One region of the Roseateles aquae genome, then DNA from elsewhere that is predicted to be linked to it. Evidence: predicted binding sites of a transcription regulator. Region 1 holds the regulator's gene; each other region holds the start of a gene.
What was found. Region 1 encodes sigma-54, which starts transcription at its own class of promoters, with help from an activator protein. Its sites were predicted from a motif close to TGGCANGNAANCTGCTTT; they were not measured.
Positions count from the first base shown of each region.

Region 2: the regulator sigma-54 is predicted to act here: its motif matches at 2,827-2,844, upstream of RQP53_RS03120 (PEP-CTERM sorting domain-containing protein).
Region 3: the regulator sigma-54 is predicted to act here: its motif matches at 5,300-5,317, upstream of RQP53_RS21950 (PEP-CTERM sorting domain-containing protein).

Region 1 is NZ_JAVXZY010000003.1:66,345-74,382, forward strand. Features, by position in the region: gene RQP53_RS09120 (SPOR domain-containing protein) at 1-303, shown strand, start outside; gene RQP53_RS09125 (thiol:disulfide interchange protein DsbA/DsbL) at 399-1,067, shown strand; gene lptA (lipopolysaccharide transport periplasmic protein LptA) at 1,206-1,826, shown strand; gene lptB (LPS export ABC transporter ATP-binding protein) at 1,823-2,599, shown strand; gene RQP53_RS09140 (RNA polymerase factor sigma-54) at 2,612-4,123, shown strand; gene RQP53_RS09145 (LysR family transcriptional regulator) at 4,137-5,090, shown strand; gene RQP53_RS09150 (aminoglycoside phosphotransferase family protein) at 5,106-6,143, opposite strand; gene RQP53_RS09155 (LPS-assembly protein LptD) at 6,352-8,038, shown strand, end outside.
Region 2 is NZ_JAVXZY010000001.1:716,742-724,779, reverse strand. Features, by position in the region: gene RQP53_RS03130 (GGDEF domain-containing protein) at 1-1,390, opposite strand, end outside; gene RQP53_RS03125 (6-phosphofructokinase) at 1,444-2,658, opposite strand; gene RQP53_RS03120 (PEP-CTERM sorting domain-containing protein) at 2,906-3,586, shown strand; gene RQP53_RS03115 (glycoside hydrolase family 13 protein) at 3,696-5,597, opposite strand; gene RQP53_RS03110 (alpha-amylase family glycosyl hydrolase) at 5,594-7,309, opposite strand; gene pulA (pullulanase-type alpha-1,6-glucosidase) at 7,433-8,038, shown strand, end outside.
Region 3 is NZ_JAVXZY010000012.1:7,706-15,743, reverse strand. Features, by position in the region: gene RQP53_RS21975 (histidine phosphatase family protein) at 1-205, shown strand, start outside; gene RQP53_RS21970 (EthD family reductase) at 202-513, shown strand; gene RQP53_RS21965 (acyl-CoA dehydrogenase family protein) at 540-1,802, shown strand; gene RQP53_RS21960 (GGDEF domain-containing protein) at 2,020-3,510, shown strand; gene RQP53_RS21955 (tetratricopeptide repeat-containing sulfotransferase family protein) at 3,514-5,043, opposite strand; gene RQP53_RS21950 (PEP-CTERM sorting domain-containing protein) at 5,377-6,141, shown strand; gene prsT (XrtA/PEP-CTERM system TPR-repeat protein PrsT) at 6,243-8,038, shown strand, end outside.

The sequences.
Region 1 (8,038 bases):
GCCAAAGCTGAGGTGAAGGCCGACGCCAAGCCTGCTGCCAAGGCCGCCAGCGCGCCGCCGGCCGATCCCAATCTCTACTTCATCCAGGCCGGTGCCTACACCAAGCCGGAAGACGCCGAGCAGCAGCGTGCCAAGCTGGCCATCCAGGGCTTTGCCGCCAAGGTGTTCGAGAAGGAACAGAGCGGCCGCACCGTCTACCGCGTGCGGCTGGGTCCCATCGATGCCCGCGACGAGGCCGAGGCGCTGCAGCACAAGCTGGAAGCCGCTGGCATTGAAGCGAATCTGGTGCCCATGAAGCGTTGAGCCGCGCCGGGCGCGCCCGGCCAAGATCGCTTAGCATCCCTGCCGGGCGGCCATCGTTGGCCCAGCCAGGAAAACGAGTCAGTCAAGGAATGAGCATGAAGCGTCGTGAGTTCTCGGCCCAGCTGGGCCTGTCCACCCTGGGTCTGCTGGCGGCGTCCGGTGGCGCGCAGGCGCAAGGAGGCTTTGTTGAAGGCCAGCATTACCAGCGCCTGGGCCAGCCGCTGCCGAGCACGCCGGGCAAGATCGAGGTCGTCGAGTTCTTCTGGTACGGCTGCCCGCACTGCTTTGCCTTTGAGCCGGAGATCTCGGCTTGGGCCAAACAGCTGCCGGCCGACGTCAGCTTCCGCCAGGTGCATGTCAGCTTCCGCGCCAATGTGGCCTTCCACCAGAAGGTGTTTTTTGCGCTGGAAGCGATGGGCAAGGAAGCGCAGGTTCACACCGCCATCTTTGACGCCATCCATCGCTACGGCCAGAGCCTGGACGATGTGAAGACCGTGGCCGGCTTTGTCGCCAAGCTCGGCGTGGACCCGGCCAAGTTCGAAGAAAGCTTCAACTCCTTTACTGTGAACACGAAGTGCATGCAGGCCAAGAAGCTGTCGGAAGACTACCGGATCGACGGTGTGCCGGCACTGGGCGTGGCGGGCCGTTTCTTGACCTCGCCGGCGATGTCCTCGGCCGGCCTGCGCATCAGCGAAGTTGAATCCGGCAAGCGCGCGCTGCAGGTGGTCGACACGCTGATTCAGCGCATTCGCAAGGGCGGCTGATCGCCGGGCAGGGCGCCAGCCGGATCGGGGAAAGGCGCCCTTCTTCACATGGCAATGGAAGATGGTGGCGTGGCCCCCTGTTCGGCGGGTCTCGCCGGCACTTTGGCATGGCAGAATGGCCTGCAAGAACTGTGCCGTATGAAATCCAACCAGACCCTTCTCCCCACGCTAGCGCTGCTGGCCTGCCTGTTGCTGGCCATGCCGGCGCATGCCGAGCGCGCTGATGCGCAGAAGCCGCTCAACATCAGCTCCGACAAGGGCGGGCGGGTCGATGTGGTCAAGCAGCGTACCGAGTTCAACGGCAACGTCATCCTCAGCAAGGGCACCATGCTGCTGAAGGCCGAACGGCTGGATGTCCGCGAGGCCAGTGACGGCTTCTTCCAGGCCTACGCCAGCGGCGAGGCGGGCAAGCCGGTCAGCTTCCGTCAGGCCCGAGATGTTCCAGGTGAGGCCATCGAGGGCCATGCCGAACAGCTCGAGTACGACACCCGCTCCGACACCATCCGCTTTGTTGGCAATGCGGTCGTGCGCCGCACGCGCAGCGGAGCGGTGGCCGATGAAGTCACCGGCGCCGTCATCCTCTACGACAACCGCACCGAGGTGTTCAGCGTCGAGGGCGGCCAGACCTCGCCGCACCCGAACGGCCGGGTGCGCGTGGTGCTGATGCCGCGTGGCGCCTCGGCGCCCGAGGCCGCGGCCAGCGCACCGCCGCTGACGCTGCAGCCCAGCACCGTGCTGCAGCCGCGCAAGCCCTCATGAACAGCCAGGTGCCAGCGCTGGAGGCGGGCGCGCGCAGCCGCCTGGAGGCCGAGGGCCTGCAGAAGCACTACGGCATGCGCCGCGTCGTCAAGGACGTGCACCTGGATGTGCACAGCGGCGAGGTGGTCGGCCTCTTGGGCCCGAATGGCGCCGGCAAGACGACCAGCTTCTACATGATCGTCGGGCTGGTGCGTGCCGATGCCGGCGAGATCCGCATCGATGGTCAGCCGGTGCAGCGCCTGCCTATTCACCAGCGTGCGCGGCTCGGCCTGAGCTATCTGCCGCAGGAAGCGTCGATCTTTCGCAAGCTCAATGTCGAGGAAAACATCCGCGCCGTGCTGGAGCTGCAGCTCGATGAGCAGGGCCGGGCCTGGCCCAATGCCCGTGTCGATGAGGCGCTGGAACAGCTGCTGCAGGACCTCAGCATCGAGAAGCTGCGCGACAGCCCGGCGCCGGCCTTGTCAGGCGGTGAACGTCGGCGTGTCGAGATCGCCCGTGCACTGGCCACGCAGCCGCGCTTCATCCTGCTGGACGAGCCCTTTGCCGGTGTCGACCCGATCGCGGTGCTGGAGATCCAGCGCATCATCGGTTTCCTGAAGGCGCGCGGCATCGGCGTGCTGATCACCGATCACAACGTCCGCGAGACGCTGGGCATTTGCGACCGCGCCTACATCATCAGCGAGGGCACGGTGTTGGCCGAAGGCCGGCCGGCCGAGATCGTCGACAACCCCGATGTGCGCAAGGTCTACCTGGGCGAACACTTCCGCATGTAGGCGGCTCGGACGATGAAGCCCTCACTGCAGGTACGCCTTTCCCAGCATCTGTCGCTGACGCCGCAGCTGCAACAGTCGATCCGCCTGCTGCAGCTCTCCACGCTGGAGCTGCATCAGGAAGTCGAGCAGATGCTGGCGCAGAACCCGCTGCTGGAGACCGACGAGGAATTCGCCGAGGCGCCGCAGCTGGAGCCGGCCGAGCGCTTGTCGGCCAGTCAGCGCGACGAGGCGGCCAGCAGCGCCGAGGCGGCCGGCGATGGCGAGGCGGTGGCCGAGATCCGTGCCGATGACTTCGGCACGACCGAGCGCGAAGACTGGGAAAACGGCACCGAGGGCGACGACTTCGACGGCATCCGCGAACTGCCCAGCAACAGCGGCGGTACTGCGCCCGATGACGACAGCGATTACAGCGACCGTGAATCGGCCGAGATCAGCCTGCAGGAGCATCTGAACGCGCAGATGGCCGGCATGGGCTTGAGCGACGAGGACCGTGCGGCGCTGCATGTGCTGATCGAATCGTTGAACGAGGATGGCTATCTCGAAGACAGCCTGGAAGAGATTGCGGCGGCGCTGTCGGCTGGCGCCGAGGCTGAGCAGGCCGAGGAGCTGCTCAGCCTGCTGCGCTGCGCACTGAAGTGGCTGCAGAGCATGGAGCCCGCTGGTGTGGGCGCCCGCGATCTTTCGGAATGCCTGGTCTTGCAGCTGCGGGCGCTGCCGCGCAGCCAGGCCCAGGTGGTCGCCATCCTGATCTGCAAGCAGCATCTGGAGCTGCTGGCCAAGCGTGACAGCCGCAAGCTGATGGCCCTGACCGGCGCCGACGAGGCGCTGCTGCGCGAGGCGCAGGCGCTGATCGGGCGGCTGGAGCCCAAGCCGGGCCGCCGCTTCGCGCGCAATGTGGCGCAGGCGGTGGTGCCCGATGTGATCGTGCAGAAGGCCGGCCGCGGCTTTCGGGTGATGATCAATCCGGATGTGGCGCCCAAGCTGCGCATCAACGAGCTCTATGCCCAGGCGCTGCGCGCCACCCGCGGTGGTGTCAGCAATTCGCCGCTGGGCACGCAGTTGCAGGAGGCGCGCTGGTTCATCAAGAATATCCAGCAGCGCTTTGACACCATATTGCGCGTCTCCGAGGCCATCGTCGATCGTCAGCGCGGTTTCTTTACCCATGGCGAGCTGGCGATGAAACCGCTGGTGCTGCGCGAGATTGCCGATGAGCTCGGCTTGCATGAATCGACGATTTCGCGGGTGACCACGGCCAAGTACATGGCCACGCCCTGGGGTACGTTCGAGCTGAAGTATTTCTTTGGCTCGGGCCTGAATACCGAGTCGGGCGGCAATGCATCCAGCACGGCGGTGCGGGCCTTGATCAAGCAGTTCGTCGCGGCCGAGGACGCCAAGAAGCCGCTGTCGGACAGCCAGCTCTCGAGCATGCTGGAAGAGCAGGGCATCCAGGTGGCGCGGCGCACGGTGGCCAAGTACCGCGAGGCGCTGAAGATCGCGCCGGCCAATCTGCGCAAGACGATCTGAAGGGAGCCTTCTGATGGACCAGCTGCGGGCCATGCGCACCTTTGCGCGAGTGATTGACGAGGGCAGTTTTGCTGGCGCCGCCCGCGCGCTGGATCTGGCGCCAGCGGTTGTGACCCGTTTGGTCGCGGAGCTGGAAGAGCATCTGGGAGCGCGGCTGCTCAATCGCACGACACGCAAGCTGGCCCTGACCGATGTCGGCGAAGCCTACCTGGAGCGGGCGCGGCGCATCATTGCCGATGTCGAGGAGGCCGAGGCCTTGGCGTCGGCGTCAACCAATGACCCGCGCGGCCATCTGCGCGTGCTGGTGCCACCCGCCATTGCCGTGCATCAGCTCTCCAAGCACCTGCCGCGCTTTCGCCAGCAGTACCCGCACATCACCCTCGAGCTGCATGCGCCGGGTCCGGTGGCGACGATGGACGAGGCCTTCGACATCACCATCCTCAGTTCTCGCCACCCGCTCGAAGGCGACTTCGTGGCCCGGCGTCTGGCGCGTACCGAGGTCATCATGTGCGCCTCGCCAGACTACCTGGATCGATGCGGGCGCCCGGCGCACCCACGAGACCTCAGGGGGCATGACTCGATCCGGCCCTCGATCCCCGAGTTGCAGCGCGGCATCGTCTTTGTTCGTGGCGGACTGGGCGAAGGCACGGTTCACGAGACCTTCAGCGGTGTGCCCGATCGGGCGGTGTTGAGCACCTCATCGATCGACACCAATTACGCGGCGACCTTGCATGGCCTGGGCATCGCCGGCCTGCCGACCTTTGTGATCGGCGACGCGCTGCTGGAAGGGGCGCTGGAGCGCGTGCTACCGGAGTGGCGCCTGTTCAGCTTCACGATCTGGGCCACGATGCCGACCCGCAAGTTCATGCCGGCGCGAACGCGCGCCTTCCTGGAGTTTTTGCTGCAGGTCTTTGGCGGCGAAGACCACGACCCCTGGCTCTTGGCGGCTGGTTGTGTGACGCGCTGAATGCGCGCTCGCGCTTCAGCGCAGATTGAAGCCGGTCTGCACCAGCGAGCCGCGCAGCTTCTCCAGCAGCCGGGTCAGTGGCGAGAGTTCGATATAGCGGGTGCTGACCTTGATTGCGTAGGCGAAGAAGCGCGGCAGGTCCTCCGCATAGCGGGGCTTGCCATCGCGGTGCTTGAGCCGGCAGTAGATGCCCAGCACCTTCAGATGGCGCTGCAGGCCGGTCCATTCGAGCTGGCGCCAGAACTCACCGAAATCGTCGCCCACCGGCAGGCCCAGCTTGCGCGCCTGCTCCCAGTAGCGAATCGCCCAGTCCAGCTCGCGTTCCTCATCCCAGGAGATGAAGGCATCGCGCAGCAGCGAGACCAGGTCGTAGCTGATCGGGCCGCAGACGGCATCCTGGAAGTCGAGGATGCCGGGACCATCGGCGCAGACCATCAGATTGCGCGGCATGAAGTCGCGGTGCATGGCCAGCTGAGGCTGACTCAGCATGTTTGTCACCAGCAGATCGCAGGTGCGCTGCCACCACTGCAGCTCGACACCGTCCCAGCGCTGGCCGTGCTCGCGCTCGACACACCAGTCGATGAAGATCTGCAGCTCACGGCGCACAAAGGCCTCGTCGTAGACCGGCAACTGGGACGCATCGGCGCGCGACTGCCACTGCAGCAGCGCCGCGATGGCGGCGCGCATCAGCCGGTCGGCCTCGACCGGGCTGGCCTGCTGCAAGGCCTGCAGATAGGTCTGCCGGCCAAGGTCCTCAATCAGGGCAAAACCCTGTTCGGCGTCGGCGGCCAGCACGGCTGGCGCATGCAAATCGCAGGCCTGCAGCTGCGCGGCGACGGCAAGAAAGGGCTTGAGCTGATTGGGCTGCGCCGGGTCGTCCATGATGATGCGACTGCCCTGCTCGGACTGGCAGCGCAGATAGCGGCGCGAGCTGGCGTCGTTATTGGCCAGCTCAAGGCTGCTGGCGTCAAGTCCGTGCAGATTGACCAGGCTGCTGAACCAAGTCTGGAAGCGGGCGGCGCGAGCCGGGTCGGCCCATTCGATGGCGGTCATATCAGCCTATGTGGGTTGGCAGGCCAGGCGTCCCTTGGCAGGGCGGGCGCTATGCGGATCGTGATGGCCCATGGCCTCATGGATAATGAATTCTACAAAGCGCCAGTCCGTCCCGGGCCCTGGTGCCCGAACCCGCTCCGACGCCGTGCCGCGCCCCACACTCCCTTCTTACTCATTGCCCCGTCCTGCTGCTGTGCGATTGACGCTGTTGGCTGCACTCTTGGGCGCAGCGTTGGGCGCCGAGGCGCAGCTTGGCGGCCCGCCAACAGACAGTGTGGCGCAGAAGCTGCGGCCTACTCGCCAGCTGTCGCTCACACGTCGCCAGGGTGAGCAGGCCGCGATGATCATCAGTGCCGAGCACCTGAGCAGCCGAGTCGATCAGGAAACCGAGGCCAGTGGCCAGGCGGAACTGCGGATGGGGGATACCCTGTTGCGTGCCGAGCGCCTGCGTTATGTTCCCGCCCGTGATCTGGCCAGCGCCGAGGGTGGGGTCGAGATCAGCCGCAACGGCAACACCGTGCGTGGCCCCAGCCTTCAGCTCTTTGTTGAGCGATTTGAGGGGGAACTGCTCCAGCCGAACTACTTCTTCGCCCAGACCGGTGGCTCGGGCCATGCGACACGGTTGCGTTTTCTCGGCGAGTCTCGTTTGCTGGCCGAGCAGGCGACGTACTCGACTTGCCCGGTCGACGAGCAAGAGACGCAGCCGGCCTGGCAGCTCAAGGCCAGCAGCCTGCGCATGGACTTCGAGGCCAATGAAGGCGTGGCCAAGGACGCGGTGCTGCAGTTCTATGGCGTGCCCATCCTGGCCACGTCCGAGCTTAGCTTTCCTTTGGGCGACGCTCGCAAGTCCGGGCTGCTGCCGATCAATATCGGCACGTCCAGCCGGAGCGGCTTGGAAATCGGCATGCCCTACTACTGGAATATTGCGCCGCAGCGGGACGCAACCTTCATGCCGTTTTGGATGACCGGCCGAGGCTATGGCGTCGACAGCGAGTTCCGCTACCTTGAGCCCAGCCATGAGGGGCAATTCAATCTGGCCTGGCTGGCACATGACCGTGTGGTCGGGCGCAGCCGCTGGGATTTGAGTGTTGAACACCGTGGCAGCCTTGGTGAGCGCTGGCATTACGAGTTTCAGGCGGAGCGAGTCTCCGATGACGACTACTGGAAAGACCTCAGCAATCGGGTCAAGTCCAAGACGCCGCGGCTTTTGTCGAGCAATCTGAACCTGGGGCGCGAGGACAGCTACAGCTGGGGTGATGCGCAGTGGTACGCCCGCGTGCAGCGCTGGCAGGCGCTGGAGGGCTCGGTGCTTGAGGATCAGTTCATCTCGCCCTATCAGCGCTCGCCGCAGCTTGGGCTGCGCCTGAACAGCCGTGCCGACGATCTTGTGCTGGGGGGCTTCCGGCCCTGGGGGCGGCGCACCCGCCTGGAGGGGGGCATGGAGCTGGAGTACAACCGCTTTGATCTGCCTGGCGGCATGCTCACACGGCAACCGACGGCTGCGCAATCAGGCGCCGTCGATCCCACCGGCCAGCGTCTGCATTTGCTGGCGCACCTAAGCCTGCCCATGGGCAGTGCGGCGTGGTGGCTGATTCCACGCTTGTCGGTCAATGCGGCGAGCTATCGATTGGACCAGCCCGTCTTCGATGGCCGTTACACAGCCGCGCGCAGCATTCCGACCTTCAGCCTCGATCACGGTTGGGTATTCGAGCGCACAACGAGCCTGTTCGGCCAGTCCATGCTGCAAAGCCTGGAGCCTCGGGCGCTCTATGTGAATACGCCGTACCGCGCGCAGAACAGCTTCCCGATGTTCGATACCGCGGCCAAGGACTTCAACTTTGATTCGATCTACGCCGAGAACCAGTTTTCCGGCGTCGATCGTGTCTCCGATGCCC
Region 2 (8,038 bases), on a different contig from region 1:
GCAGCACGAACTCGTCGCCGGCCAGCCGCGCCGGCAGGTCCTGCTCGCGCAGATGTTCACGCAGCAGCTGGGCCAGGGTGCGCAGCACCGCGTCGCCGACGCCGTGCGAGAACCCGTCATTGACCTGCTTGAAGTGGTCCACGTCGATCAGCGCCAGGCAGGGCGCGATGGCGTGCTCGCCCAGCAGCAGCAGGCGCAGATGCTGCTCGAAATGGCGGCGATTGGGCAGGCCGGTCAGCGTGTCCTTCATGGCCAGCTGTTCCATCTGCTGCGAGCGCCGCTCCAGGTGTTGGACATCGCGGCGGTTCTGGCGCAGCTGCAGCTGCCAATCGATCACGTGGGCGCGGCTTTGCAGGTTCTGCCGCCGGCTTTCCTGCTCGTGGCGCGACAAGGCCCTCAAGGCCGCCAGCGCCTCGCGGTACTTGCCCTGTGCCTCGCAAAGATGGCTTTGCAGCGCGTAGCCCAGCTGGATCAGGCCTTCGTGGCGAGCTTGTTCGGCGGTCACCGTCATGCGTTCCGCCGCGGCCTCGGCCGCCGGCCAGTCGCCTTGTGCCAGGCTCAGCTCGGCGGCGCACCAGTGCGTGGCCGCATTGGCCCAGGGCTGGGCCAGCTCGGCCGCCAGCAGGCGCAGATGATGCAGCCCGCGTGCGGCGGCCTCGTGCTCGCCGAGCCAGCATTGCAAGAGGCAGTGCGCCATCTCGGACTTGATCTGCAGCGCATGCAGGCTGCCGGGCGCCATGCTGTCGCGGGTGCTTTCGCGGGTGAGCTTGGCTTGCGTGAGCTGCTGCTGCAGCCTGCCAAGGGCCTGGCTGCTGCCGACCTGCTGGCGATCGGCGGCAAAGTCGGCCACCGCGACCAGCGCGGTATTGATGTGCAGCTCATAGGTGCTCAGCGGCGGCTGGCAAAGCAGGGCAATCGTGACCGCCTGCTGGTAGGCCTCTTCGGCGGCGGCATAGTTGCGCCCGCTGTAGGTGGCCACGCCTAAGGCATGCTGGGCAATCACCTGATGCTTGCAGGGACCCAACGGCTGCGTCAGTCGCACGGCAAGCAGCGCGCTCTCGACGGCATCTTCGTATTGGCCCAGGCGCGTCGCGGCAATCGCGTGGTCAGCCAGGGCCAAGGCCTCGCCGGCGACATCGTCATGGCGCTCGTACAGCATCGCAGCACGCTGGGCCAGCTCGCAGGCGCGGCGGTAGCCACCCAGCAGACGCAGCTCGCAGCTGGACAGGCACTGCATGGCCTGGGCCTGCAAGAGCTCATCGCCACTGCGCTGACCCAGCGCCAGCACCTGCTCGGCAAGCTCCACCGCTGCATGGCCCTGGCCCTCGTCGGCCAGGCGCGCGGCCTGGCGCAGGATGTCGGTGGGCAGGGGCGGTACAGCGTCAAACATCGGAAACAACAACGATTGCGAACAGCGAGTGGGCGCGGGCGGGCCGCGCGGATTCAGCGTTGCAGCCGCTTGGCGACCGGCGCCGGGCGCAGCCGGAAGGCGTCCGGCATGCCCGAGCCCAGCAGCGGGCGCAAATACAGGCGGAAGGCATCGGTGACATCGGTGCCGCTGGGGCTGATGAACTCATCCTCCATCACACGGGTCTTGCCGGCGACGGCTTCCAGCGGCAGCAGCTCGTAGTCGACCGAGTAGAAACCATTGCGCTTGATGGCCACCGAGCCATCACGGTCGCCCCACATCGCGAACTGCACCGCCTTCTCGCCAACCTCGCGGGCCTCGCGCTGATCAACATCCGAGACACAGCCGACAAAGGAGCGCTGCAGATAGCCAAAGGTGTCGCCACGCACACGCTTGATGCCGAGCTTGTTCTTGATTTCCTCGCAAAGCAGATCAGCCAGCGCGCCGGAGCCGGAGAGCTGCACATTGCCATGGGCGTCGTGTTCCAGATCCTTGGCCAACTGAGCGGCAATCGCTTGGCCGGACGCATCGTGGATGCCCTCGGACACGGCGATCACGCAGCGCCCATGGCGGGCGTACATGGCCTTCACATCGGCGAGGAAGCGCTCCAGCTCGAACACGCGTTCGGGCAGGTAGATCAGGTGCGGGCCATCGTCATCGAACTTCTTGCCCAGCGCGGAGGCTGCGGTCAGGAAGCCGGCGTGACGGCCCATGACGACACCGACATAGACGCCGGGCAGGGCGGCGTTGTCCAGATTGGCGCCGGCAAAGGCCTGGGCGACAAACCGTGCGGCCGATGGGAAGCCGGGCGTGTGGTCGTTGCCGACCAGATCGTTGTCGATCGTTTTCGGGATGTGGATGCAGCGCAGCGGATAGCCGGCCTCGCGCGCCTGCTCGCTGACGATGCGCACCGTGTCCGAGGAGTCATTGCCGCCGATGTAGAAGAAATGCCCGATCTCATGCGCTTGCAGCACCTTGAAGATCTGCTGGCAGTAGGCGAGATCAGGCTTGTCGCGGGTCGAGCCCAAGGCCGAGGCCGGCGTGCCGGCCACCAGTTCCAGGTTGTGGCTGGTTTCCTGGGTGAGGTCCACGAAGTCCTCATTGATGATGCCGCGCACCCCGTGGCGGGCACCATAGACCAGCTCGACGCCCTTGTGCCGGCGCGCCTCGAGCACCACGCCCACCAAGGACTGGTTGATCACGGCGGTCGGGCCGCCTCCCTGGGCGACAAGAATCTTTCCAGAGGCCATCGGCTGTTTCCTCATGAGCTTGTGCGAAACGCTTCGGCGACACGAGTGTGGCCGCTGCCTGACTATTGCACCACAGGCGATCGTCGCAATGCGGTTTCAATTTGCGCGCCGATCGCACCGTCTGAAACGAAGGCACACAATTTGGGGATGGACGCGATTCGTGCAGTCTGTCACGCTTCATGCTATTGACCGAAGTGGCGGTTCATGCCTCTTTGGCCATGCCCCGAATGCAGTACCAGGAGCACCCATGAAACTGAAATCGACTTTTTTGGCCACCTTGGGCCTTGTGGCCAGCCTAGCCGCTCATGCCGACACGATTGACTTCGGCGCCTATGTGCTGGACTTCGATGCCAGCACGGTGTTTGGAGCCCCGGCCTACTCGTTCAGCTCGAGCGGAGACGTGGTGGGCTTCGCCTGGCAAGTGCCCAGTTCGGTGCAAGTGGTCAGCATTGGTGGCGCTGCTGCGAATGCCAACTTCAACCTGCCCTCGTTCACGGTTCTGGCCAAGCCTGGCTTTGCGCTGAGCGGTGGCTTTTCCGGCTTCCTCGGCAATTTGGTCTTCAACGAAGTCGGTGGCAGCACCTCGGCCTCGGCGTCCGGCCAGCTGTCCGTGGATGGTGGCCCGGCGGTCAGCTTTGGCGGCACGCTGGGGCGCACGATCACCACAGCCTCACCTGGCTTTACCAGCGGCTTCTACGCCGGTAGCAGCAGCGCACCGGTCGGCGCCTTCAGCAGCCTGAGCTTCAGTGGCGGCGTGTTGAGCCTGTCCGCCAGTGGTGGCAGCTTCGCCTCAGTCATTGGCCAGCCGCAGAATGAGCTGAAGCTGAGCTTTGTGGCGACGCCGGTGCCGGAACCCCAGACCTACGCCCTGTTGCTGGCTGGTTTGGGCGTTGTTGGCGCCTTGGCCCGCCGCCGCCGGGAAGTCTGAATACCCTGACGTCAGAGGGTGGAGTGGGAAAGGAGCCTTCGGGCTCCTTTTCTCATTCTGGACGTCGCGTTGGTGGCGCACCTCATGTGGCGCCCTTTAGGTGGCGCACTCAGCGTGGCTTGATCTCTATCATCAGCACGGCGCGGGCCGGCACCTCGATGAGCTCGTCCAAACGCTGCTGGGCGCCGCTGATGATGTCGATGCCCTGGCTGCCGGCGGGCAGTGCCTCGGCGAAGCGGCGGCTGTCCAGGTGCTTGGCGATGTTGTTCTTGTTCAGCACCACCATCAGCGTCTGCTCGGGCGCGATGCGGAAGTAGACATAGCAGCCGTCCTGCGGATTGAAGTGCAGCAGACGGCCTTGGTGGATGGCCGGGCTGTGCTTGCGCCAGTTGAGCAGGTGGCGCAGAAAGTCCTGGAAGCCGGCCTGCTCGCTGCTCAGACCTTGGCCGCTGAAGCCATTGACGGCATCGCCGGCCCAGCCGCCGGGGAAGTCGGCGCGCACCGCGCCGTCGTCGCGCTCGATCGGGCTCGTCATCAGCAGTTCGGTGCCGTAGAAGAACTGCGGCGTGCGTCGCGTTGTTGCGATCACGGCCGCGGCCATGCGCATCAAGGCTGGGTCCTGGCCCAGCGCCGAGAAGATCCGGTTGGTGTCGTGATTGCCTCCGAATAGCACCATCCGGTCAGGCTCGGGGTAAAGGCGGTCGTCCATCATCGCCTCGTACAGCTTGCCCAGGCCCTGGCCGAAGCCACCGCCATCGGGCTCGATCAGCGCCTCGCGCAGCCGGCCATGGAGCGGAAAGTCCATCATGCTGGGCATGCTGCCGCGGTAGCCATCAGGGGCTTGCTGGCCGCGCAGCCAGTAGGCCACCATCAAGGCCTTGTCGCTCATTTCCTCGCCAACCAGGCTGAAGCGCGGGTATTCGGCCAGGATGGCGCGGGTCCAATCGCTCAGGAAGCGCTTGTCGGAGTACGGGTAGGTGTCGACACGCAAGCCGCTCAGTCCGGCGGTCTCTATCCACCAGATGGCGTTCTGGATCAGGTAGCGAGCGAGCAGGGGCTGGCCCTGGTTCAGGTCCGGCATCGTCGGCACAAACCAGCCATCCAGGAAGGCGCGGGTGTCGGCTTGGCTGGCATAGGGGTCCTGCACGGTGCCGTGGCGATGGTTGGTCTCGCGATAGGGCTGGGCGGGATGGATCCAGTCTCGCGTCGGCAGATCGGCCATCCACCAATGGCCGGAGCCGATGTGGTTGGGCACGATGTCCTGGATCAGGCCCACACCCAGCGCGCGGGCGCGCTGAGACAGGCGCAGGTAGTCGTCCAGGCTGCCCAGCCGCGGATCGACGCGGTAGAGGTCGGTGATCGAATAGCCGTGATAGGAATGGGCGGGCTGCCGGTTCTCCAGCACCGGCGTGGCCCAGAGCTGGGTGAAGCCCATGCCGGCGATGTAGTCGAGATGCTGCTCAATGCCGCGCAGATCACCGCCATGGCGGCCGCCGGGCTGCTTGCGATCTGCGGCATCGCCCAGATCGGGCAGGGTGTCGTTGGCCGGCTCGCCGTTGGCGAAGCGGTCTGGCACGACGAGGTAGATCGCATCGCCGCTGTCAAAGCCGCGGCGCTCGGCCGAACCGGGTTCACGGGCCTGCAGACGATAGGGCTGGCGCAGCAGCGGCTTGCCCTTCGCGCTCAGCACAATGTCCATCTGGCCGGGCCGAGCCTTCTTGCTGATCTCCAGGGTCAGGAACAGATAGTTCGGGCTGTCGCCGCGCTGGCTGCCCAGCAAGCGCACGCCGGGGTGTTGGATGCTGGCCTGCATCTCGGCTATGCCTGGGCCGTGCAGCATCAGCTGCAAGTGGCGCTCCTTCATGCCAACCCACCAGCTGGGTGGCTCGACATGGTCCAGGGGCGGCGTCGCATGGGCGCGGGTCATCAGCAGGCCCAGCAGCAGGCCTAGCAGCAGACCCAGCGGCAGGATGACAAGGCTGCGCGCGTTGGAGTGATGGCTGTGCTTCATGGCTGGGTGTTGATGTGGGAAGTTTCGCGCCAGACTTGCACCGAGCGCGGCGCCATCTTGATGCGCAGCGCGGCAGGTCGTGCGGCGCCCGCATTGCGCGCGGTGGGCAAGACCTGACCCTCGCGAGGATAGCGCTGCTGCAACTGCGGCGACCCCGCGCTTGCATCCAGGCGCAGCGTGGCCGCTTGGCGACCGTAGTTGATGGCAACGATGCTGCAATGCGCGCCTTGGCAGCGCTTGAAGCTCGTCATCAGGCCGTCGACGCGCACCTGTTCATAGCTGCCGCTGGCGATCTCTGGCAGCGTGTTGCGCAGCTTCAGCATGGCCTTGTAGAAGTTCAGCAGTGAGCGTGGATTGCCGGCTTCACGCTCGACGTTGTGGCTGGCGGCATTGGGCGAGATGGGTCGATAAGGCGCTGCCTTGCTGAAGCCGGCCTGCGGATCGCGCGAGGGCGCGCGCCAGCTCATCGGCGTGCGCAGCGGGGCGTCGCCGGCGAGACCGGGGACGCCGGCCATGCCGATTTCTTCGCCGTAGTAGATGAAGGGGGTGCCGGGTTGCAGCAGATAGGTGGCAGCGGCCAGCTTGTAGGCCGCCTCATCGCCGTGGAATTGGTCCCAGGCACGCTGGCCGGCGAAGATATCGTGGTTGGACAGCATGGTGGCCAGGCTCAGCGGCGCCGTCTCGAAAAAGTGGGCGACGTCGGCAACGGCCTGCCGATCGCCGCGAGCGGCCTTGATGATGCGGCCTTCATGGCCGAAGGCAAAGGCGCTTCCGCACACCTCGGCAGCGGCATAGGCGCTCGGATTGGCTGTGGCTTCGCAGACGACATGGCGGCCCGGGTAGCTGCGAATCAAGGCGCTGAATTCGCCGGTGAGCTGGCGGCTTTCCGGCTGATCGTTCCAATGCTCGGCATCGTTCTCGATCAGGTGGGGAACAGCATCGAGCCTGAAACCGTCCAGGCCGCGGTTGAGCCAGAAGCGAAGGCTGCTGCGGTGGAATTCCTGCACCTCGGGCAGGCGCAGATTGAAGTCCGGCATCGCGGCGCCAAAGGTGGCGAAATAGCGTGAGCCATCGTCGCTGTTTGCGTCCGTCAGCTGCTGGTACCAGGGGTTCTTGCCCCAGATGTCCCATTGCTTCAGGTCTGCCTGTTGCCCGGGCTCACGCCAGACATACCAGCTTCGCCAGCGGTTGCCCGCGCCCTGCGCCGACTGCTGGAACAGCGGGTGGCTGGCGGCGCTGTGGTTGAGCACGTAGTCCATGATCACGCCGATGCCTCGGGCGTGGGCCTGGCGCAGCAGCTCGTCAAGATCGTCGAGCGAGCCGTAGTCGGGCTCCAGCGCGCGGAAGTCGGTGGTGGCATAGCCGTGATCATGGTCGGCGCTGGCGGTGATGGGCATCAGCCACAGGCCTTTGATGCCCAGGTCGCGCAGATAGTCCAGCTGCTGGGTCAGGCCGCGCAGGTCGCCGATGCCGTCGCCATTGCTGTCCTTGTAGCCACGCACAAACACCTCCATGAAGGCGCCGTGTTGCCAGCCCTCAGGCAGCGTGCTCGTGTTTGGCAGGGGGCTGATGCTGCCCCAGGCTTGCCCAGCCTCATTGGGTGGTGTCTGGGCTGCCGCGCCAGAGCCCAGCCAGGCGGAGCCGCAAAGCAGCGTGATGGCCAGGCTGGCGTGGGCTGTGAGTCTGGGCGGCACTTCTTGATTCAATTGCATGAAGTAATACTACATCGCAACTTTGCTTTGTGGATATTACGTAGGCGTTTGTCTGTATGAATGGTCTTCGGCTGAGGTTTTGTCCTGTAGTTTTAGTAGCATTGGCATCAACAGGAGTTCGACATGCCATTGCCCCCTTTGTTCTCGGCGCTGACAAATCCCGGAAACAGGCTTTGGCGCCGCTGGCTGTTGTTGCTGGCATCGGGCGTGACCCTGGCGGCGCAGGGTGCCGTCACCCGGGCGCTGGCGGCAGACTGTGACGATCCAGCTCCCTATCGACTGCTGCAGGCGCAGGCCGATCCGGCTGAGGTGCCCGCAGCGGCCTACTGGGTGGGTATTCAGCATCTGCAGTGGCCCGGCGTGAGCGCCAAGGCTGAGAGCCGCTTTGTGCTGTATGCCTCACGAACTGCAGGCCTTCGTCTGCGTGTGGGCGAGCGCCCCGGCGCCGCTGATCTGGTGCTGCCACTGCAGGTCGATACCGGTGCGCTGCCACCAGAACTGACGCAGCGTTTTGCCTTCCTCAAGCCCGGCGTCAGGCTGCGGCTCGCGGCGCTGCCGCGGCTGCGCTGGATCGAGCTGATGCGTGCGCAGCAGCTGCTGGCGGAGCTGGACCCGCACGGCCGGGTGCTGCGATTCAGCGCGCTGCAGCTGCCCGGCGCGCTCGACGAGGGCTATCGCGCTGCCGATGATGAGCGCGATTTCGGCGCGCAGATTGCTAGCAGGGCGTTC
Region 3 (8,038 bases), on a different contig from region 1:
TGGCCAGCGGCTGATGTTCGGCTCCATCGTGCAATCGCCGGCCTGCATCAATGTGATCGACGTTGGCAGCGAGCCCGGCGACTGGCTGCTGCGCGTCAGCAATTTCGCGCCGACCGGCGCGCTTCATGTGGACGAACGCCACACCACCATGGAAGCGCTGCTTGAGCAGTACCTGCGCTACCGCTCAAACCGGGAACCACGATGATCTGCATCACCGGCACTTATGTCTGGCGCGACGGCGCCCGCTTCGACCACCAGATCTACGAGACCGAACATCTGGCGCTAACGCGCGAACTGCTGGGCCCCTTGGGCCTGACCCGGCTAGAGGCCTTGCGGCTGATCCACCCCAACGGGCCGCGCGAGGGCGAGGCCATCGTCGTCACGCAAGCTCAATTTGAAACACTGGACCAGGCCCGTGCCGCGCTGGCCCAGGCCGGCCCGCAGCTGGCTGCGCATATCAGCCGTTATACCGATCTGCAGCCGCAACTCCGGCTCGCCGAGATCAAGACCTGACCCCATCTTCCGGAAGGACGACAACCATGGACTTCGACTACAGCCCCAAGGTGCAGGCGATGCGCGAGCGCCTGCTGGCCTTCTTCGACCAGCACATCTACCCCAATGAACGGCGCTTCCACGAGGAGGTCGAGGCCAACCGGCGCGCCGGCAATGCCTGGATCCCGACCCGGCTGGTCGAGGAGTTGAAGCCCCTGGCGCGCGCCGCCGGGCTGTGGAATCTGTTCCTGCCGCAGTCGAGCCGCGCGCCGGAAGGCCTGTCCAATCTGGAATACGCGCCGCTGTGCGAAATCATGGGGCGCGTGTCCTGGGCCGCCGAGGTCTTCAACTGCTCGGCGCCTGACACCGGCAATATGGAAACCATCGAACGCTACGGCAGCGAGGCCCACAAGGACGCCTGGCTGATGCCGCTGCTGCGCGGCGAGATCCGCTCGGCCTTCCTGATGACCGAGCCCGAGGTGGCCTCCTCCGACGCCACCAATATCCAATGCCGCATCGAGCGCGACGGTGAGGACTTCGTCATCAACGGCACCAAATGGTGGTCCAGCGGTGCCGGCGATCCGCGCTGCGCCATCTACATCGTGATGGGCAAGACCGACCCGGAGGCCGGCCGCCATGAGCAGCAGTCGATGGTGCTGGTGCCGGCCAACACGCCGGGCATCACGATCAAGCGCCATCTGCCGGTATTCGGTTATGACGATGCGCCGCACGGCCATATGGAGATCGAACTGAAGAACGTGCGCGTGCCGGCTTCCAACGTCCTGCTGGGTGAAGGGCGTGGCTTCGAGATCGCGCAGGGCCGGCTCGGCCCCGGGCGCATCCACCACTGCATGCGTTCGATCGGCGCCGCCGAGCGGGCGCTGGAGTTGATGTGCGAGCGCGCGATCAAGCGGGTCGCCTTTGGCAAGACGATTGCCCAGCAGACCGTTACCCAGGAGCGCATCGCCGAGGCCCGCTGCATGATCGAACAGGCCCGCCTGCTGACGCTGAAGGCGGCTTACATGATGGACACCGTCGGCAACAAGGTCGCCAAGGCCGAGATTGCGATGATCAAGATCGTGGCGCCGAATATGGCGCTGAAGGTGATCGACTGGGCCATGCAGGTCTATGGCGGTGCCGGCGTGTCCGACGACACGCCGCTGGCGCTGATGTGGGCGCATCAGCGCACGCTGCGTTTTGCCGACGGCCCGGATGAAGTCCACCGCAACTCACTGGCCAAGCTGGAACTGGCCCGGCATATGAAGCTGGATCCGAACAAGATCGCGATGCCGGTGACCCGCGGCGCCTGAACCGACACCAGCCCGAGGCACCTAGGGTTTACGCGATCACTCTTTAGGGGGATAAGGGCATCTGATACTGGACGACTGATAGGGTGGCGCCCTCGCCGCCGGCAGCTTTGAATTTTGGTGACGCATTGCACACGGTGATGCGCCGACACGGGCTTGCAGGCATGGCGTCTCACGCTCGGCGAGGCCACACTCGCGAGCCAATGTTCCGGAGTTGAGGATGTTTCGCTCGAACGCGCTGCGCCGGTGGCCCCAGGTGGCCATGGGCGCGGTTTTTATTGTCCAGGTCTTGCTGCTGCTGCAGTCGTTCTACGGCAAGAACGACGGCGAGGCCCTCGCATGGTTGAGCGCGGCGGGCCTGGTGCTCAGCCTGCTGCTGGGCGGCCTGGCCTGGATCGCCATGGCGCAGGCTCGTGAGCTGGCGCAGCGCGCCCGCGACCAGCTGGACGAAGCGATTGACGCGCTGCCCGCCAGTGTCGAGATCTTTGACGAACGCGACCGGATGATTGCCTTCAACCACCGCCTGGTCGAGATCTATCCCCATATGCTGCGCGAGTTCGAACGCGGCGCCAGTTTCGAAGAGTTGGTGCGTGCTTCGCTGGCACGCGGTGGTATTCCTGAGGCCCAGGGGCGGGAAGAGGCTTGGATCGCCGAGCGCAAGACGGTGCGCGGCCAGCAGCGTGAGGCCCTGCTGCAGCGGGTGCACGACAACAAATGGCTGCGCATTTATGAGCGCCGCATGCCCGGCGGCGGCATCGTCGGCGTGCGCATGGACGTCAGCGATCTGGTCCACGAACAGCAACGCCTGGCCGCCAGCCAGGCCCATCTGCAGGCGCTGATCCACGCCGCCACCAACGCCATCGTCACCCTCGACACCTCGGGCCATATGCTCGAGGTCAACCCGGCCTGCCAGCATCTGTTCGGCTTCAGCGCCCAGGAAATGCAGGGCGCGCACCTGAGCATGCTGATAGGCAACGCCCAGACCACCGCCGAGCAACTGCAGCCGGAAGCCCTGCTGGGCAGGCAGCGGGAGTTCAGCGCCCGACATCGCGAGGGCCATGAGCTGACGGTGCAGATGAATGTGGCCGAGGTGAAGACGGCCACCACCCATTTGTTCGTCTGCATCATCACCGACTTCAGCGACCGCAAGCGCCAGGAAATGCGGCTGCGCGAGGCCAATGCGCTGCTGGCGCGCCAATCCACCACCGATGGCCTGACTGGCGTCGGCAATCGCCGCCTGTTCGACCAGTTGCTGATCCAGGAATGGCAACGCAGTGCGCGCACCGGCAAGCCGCTGGCGCTCTTGCTGGTCGACATCGATCACTTCAAGCAATACAACGACCACTACGGCCATGTGGCCGGCGATGACTGCCTGCGGCGCGTCGCCAGCCTGCTCAGCGCCTGTGTCGGGCGCAGCATCGAATCGGTCTGCCGCTACGGCGGTGAAGAGTTTGTCGTGCTGCTCGTCGACACCGAGCTGGAAGGCGCCAAGGTGGTCGCGCAGCGCTGCCTGGACAGCCTGCGCCTGGCCGCCATCGCCCACGCCGCCTCTCCGGTGCGTCCTTGGGTCAGCCTGAGCATTGGCGTTGCCGCCTGCGTGGCCGATGTGCAGCAGCGGCCGCAAACGCTGGTGCAGGACGCTGACGCGGCGCTCTACCAGGCCAAACAGGCAGGCCGTGCGCGCATGGTGTTCGGGCCGCTGAGCGCCTGAAGATCAAAAGGCCTCGTAATCAAAGGCCTTGACGAAAGGCGTCAGCAAGGCCTCGATGTGTTTGAACTCGCTGCCAAAGTGGCGCCAGCGCGCCACCGAGGAGCTGTACAGCGGCTGCGCGACCTGGGCTCGGCTGGGGCTGGCGATCGATTTCTTCGCTGCCCGCTCATGGAAGCTGGCCACCGCCGGGTCCCAGTCCAGACCCAGGAAATCGAACACGCGGCGGAAGGTGGCCTCGAAGTCGGCAATCGTGTCCTCATAGCGGAACTCGATATAGCTGGGCGCCATCAACTCGCGCACATGCATCCACCAGCCCATCACCTGGGCATAGAGCTCGGCCGTGCTGGTCCAGCCCAGCAGGTGGACGGTCGCCGGCGATGGCGCCATCAGCTGCATGAAGCAGCTCAGGCACACGTCGCGCGGGTCGCGCATCACAAAGACGATGCGCGCATCGGGGAATACACAGCTGATCAGGCCCAGATCGACGGTATTGAGCGTGAACTTGTCGACAAAGCCGTCGGTCTGCAGATCCGGGCCCAGCCGGTCGCGGGCCCGTTGCCAGTAGAACGCCCGTAAATGCTGAATGCCGTCCAGATCGAGTCGGCGCAGTTTGTCGGCCGTGCTCGCCGGTCCGGGCTGCAGGCGATGCAACTCGCGATGCATGGCCGCGACGAAATCGGCCTCATCCGCCACATGCAGACGCGGGTGGGCGTCGAGCACTTCTTGTGTCAGCGTTGTGCCGGAGCGGAAGAAGCCGATCAGAAACACGGGCGCCGGCGCTTCGGCGGCAAATGCAGCGCCCTTCCAGCGCTGCAGCAGTTCCCGATCAAACCCGAGCCGGTGGCTCTTGATCATCATCGGCAGCAGATTCACCGGATGACGCTGGTACTCGGGCAGACTCTGGCTGGCCTTGGTCGAGGCATGCAGATGGGGAAAAACCTGGTCAAAACGGCCCTGCTTGTCGAGTACCCGGGCCAACTCCTTGTGGGCGCGAAAGGCCTCGCGCGGCGCCAGGCCCCGCGCTAACAGGGCCTGCAGGCGTTGGGCGGCCAGCTCGCCTTGGCCGCCATCGGCTTCGACACTGGCCAGCAGTACCTGCAACATCTGATTGTCCGGCTGCAGCCTGACGGCGCGTTGCGCGGCATCGAGTGCTTCGGTCTTCTTGTTCAACTGAGCTGCCGCAACGGCCAGCAGCTGCAGCCCGCGCGCGTCTTCCGGCGCCAGCTTCACGGCGGCATCGCAGAGCTGATGGGACGAGATGAAATCACCGAATTGCTGCAGTTGCTGGACGATCTCCAGCACATAGCCAATCTGGCCATCATCTTCGGCCAGATCCAGCAGATCGCCGCCGGCCTCGTTCAACAGCGCCAGCCCCTCATGCAGGCGCCCCAGCGTGCACAGGCTTTGGCCCAGTCCCGCGCGGGCCTGGATGTCATCGGGATCCGCGCTCAACGCCTGCTCGAAAGCCGAGGCCGCCTGTTCATACTGCTGAGCTTGGAATGCCTGGATGGCACGTTGCAAAGGGCTGTTCATGGCAATCCTAGAAATTGGCAAATCCCGCCGGCGCCGGGGTGGGAGCCCAGTCGGCGCGCGGCATTACAACATAGCGCCCCGCGCCACAGGAACTTGAGCGCTGCTTAAATCCGACGGTATGCCTCCCGCGCTGTCGGCTTTCTTTACAACCCTGTCACAACGCTGTCTTGAGTTGCGATATATCTCCAATGATTGCTTTCTAAGTCGTTGAAATTGAAAAGATTTTTGATACCCCCCCAAGAACGTGGGACGCCCTTGGCATGGAAGCTGCTCTACTGCTTACAGTTCCCAGGCGGGGACTCGCTTTCGGTTTAATCAACATAGGTGAGTGACATGATCAAGAAGACACAAATCGCGCTGAGCGTGGCCCTGCTGGCCGCCGGCGCTGCCCACGCTGGCAGCTTCAACAACGGCGGCTTCGAGTCGGGCGACCTGACCGGCTGGACCACTGGCGCTGGCTACTGGAACACCGCCAATATGGCCGACCTGACCCCGGCCAACTATCTGCCCGGTGGCGCCTACTACAACGCCGCCTACGGCGTGCACGACATCACCAACGTCGGTGGCGTTGATGCCATTACCGGCCTGAGCACCGTCCGTTACGGCAACCACGCCGTGCGTACCAACAACGCTGTCAACAACTACAGCGTTTCGCTGATCCAACAGAAGGTCACGAACTACTCCGGTACGTCGATCAACTTCTCGTGGGCTGCCGTTCTGCAGGCTTCGCACGGCGCGACCGATTCCGACAACTTCACCATCACGCTGACCGACAACACCACCAACTCGGTGCTGACGACGATCTCGTACAACTCGGCCACCAACGGCGCGATCTTCAGCCAGACCGGCAGCTGGTTCTACACCAAGTGGATCGACGAGACCATCAACGTCACCGCTGGTCACGACTACACGCTGAGCCTGCTGGCTGCTGACTGCCCCTACGGCGGCCACGCTGGTTACGTCTACCTGGACGGCTTCGGTACCGTCTCCGGCGGCCCTGGCGACACCACCCTGCCTGAGCCCGCATCGCTGGCCCTGGTCGGTCTGGCACTGGCCGGCGTTGGCCTGAGCCGCCGCCGCAAGGCCAAGGCAGCCTGAGCTGGCTTGTAAGATGAAGGCGCCTCCCGGGGCGCCTTTTTTACGCCGGGCCCGCGAATAGCGGGCCTTTGTCCTTGTGGCCTTCGCTCATGGAATCGCCCATGCCTCAGACACTCCGCAGCACCCAAACCGCCCACCGTCTGCCACGCCATGCCGGCCGCCTCAGCCTGCTGAGCCTGGCGCTGCTGCTGGCCTGCAGCAAGCCAGATCACTTCGCTCAGGGCCAGCAGAGCTTGAGCAAGGGCGAATACGCCACAGCCGTGGTGGAGCTGAAGAATGCCGCCCAAGCCCAGCCCGATTCGCTCGAGGTACGCATCGCCCTCGCGGACGCGCTGGAGCGCACCGGCGACACGCTGGGTGCCGAGCACCAGCTGCGCCAGGCGCTGAAGAGCACGCCCAAGGACGAACTGGTACCGCGCATCGCGTTGCTGATGCTGGACCGCATGGATGTGGCCAAGCTTGACCAGGAGTTTCACGATCGCAAGCTGAGCACGCCGGCGGCCAATAGCGAATTGCACGCGGTGCTGGCCTTGGGTCATCTGGCCCTGCAGCACCCGGACAAGGCGCGCGAGGAGCTGAAAGACGTCACGCCTTCGCCCACCGCGTCCTTGGCCAAGGCCCAGTTGCTGCTGGCCGATGGCCAGCGCGAAAAGGCCCTGGCTGAGCTGGAAGCCGTGAACGCACAAGGGCCCGCCAACTGGTGGGTCTTGCGCGCGACCAGCCGCGTCCAGTCCTCGCTGGGCCAGCGGGAACAAGCTTTGAAGACCATTCAGAAGGCGCATGAGGCGGCCCCCTGGAACCGCGGCCTGATCGGTGAATACGGCGAGGCCTTGCTCAACGCCGGCCGCATCGAGGAAGCGACGGCTCAACGCGACAAGCTGCGCAAGCAGGCTCCTGGCTATTTCTGGACCCAGTATCTGAACGCGGCACTGATGGCGCGGGCCGGGCGCTACGAAGAGGCCCACGCGTCGGCGCTGAAGGTACTTGCGGGTGTACCTGACCACCTACCGGCGACGCTGATTGCCGCCTCTGCCGAGCTGCAGAAGGGCGAGACGCTGATGGCCGAAAAGCGCTTGCTGTCGATCGGCAAAAAGCACCCGAACTCCATTCAGCGCATCCAGTTGCTGGCCCAGTCGTACTTGCGCAGCGGCCGCCTGAACGACGCGAATGACATGATTCGCAATGGTCTGGCGCTCGATGCCGAGAACAAGCAGCTGCTGTCGCTGAAGGCCGATGTTGCCTTGCAGCGCCGCGACGCCCGTTTGGCCACACAGGCCTTGGAAGCCCTGTTGAAGAGCGACCCCAAAGACGCCTACAGCCTGCTGCGCATGGCCGAGTTGCAGGGCGGCAAATCCGAAGCCACCCTCGGACTGCTGCAGCGCGCCGCCGAGGCCACGACCGACCAAGGCCTGCAGGACCGCATCATCGCCACCGTGTTGCGCCTGGGGAAACCTGCAGAGGCCCGCAAGTTTGCCGAGGACATGGTCAAGGCACAGCCTGAGCAAGCACAAACGCGGCTGTCCCTGGCTGCAGTGCTGCGCGCCCAGGGTGATGCGGATGGTGCGCGCAAGCAGGTTCAAACCGTGCTCGACAAGAACCCTGCCTACGCACCTGCGCTATCGGCGCTGGAGTTGCTGGCAAGCAATGAAGCACAGCGCGCCGAGTTGCTGACTCGCTATGCGCAAGCCGTCAAGACCAAGGGCAGCCCGGCGCAGACATTCATGGCCTATGCGGCCCAACTCGAACGCGCCGGACAAACGGACCCGTCGCCGCTGAGCGTGCTTGAGCAAGGGCTGAGCCAGTTCCCCGACGACATCCAGTTGCGAGACACGGTTGTCGAAGCCTATCTGCTGGCGGGCAAGCCCGAGAAGGCCATCAGCACCGCGGAATCGGGCGC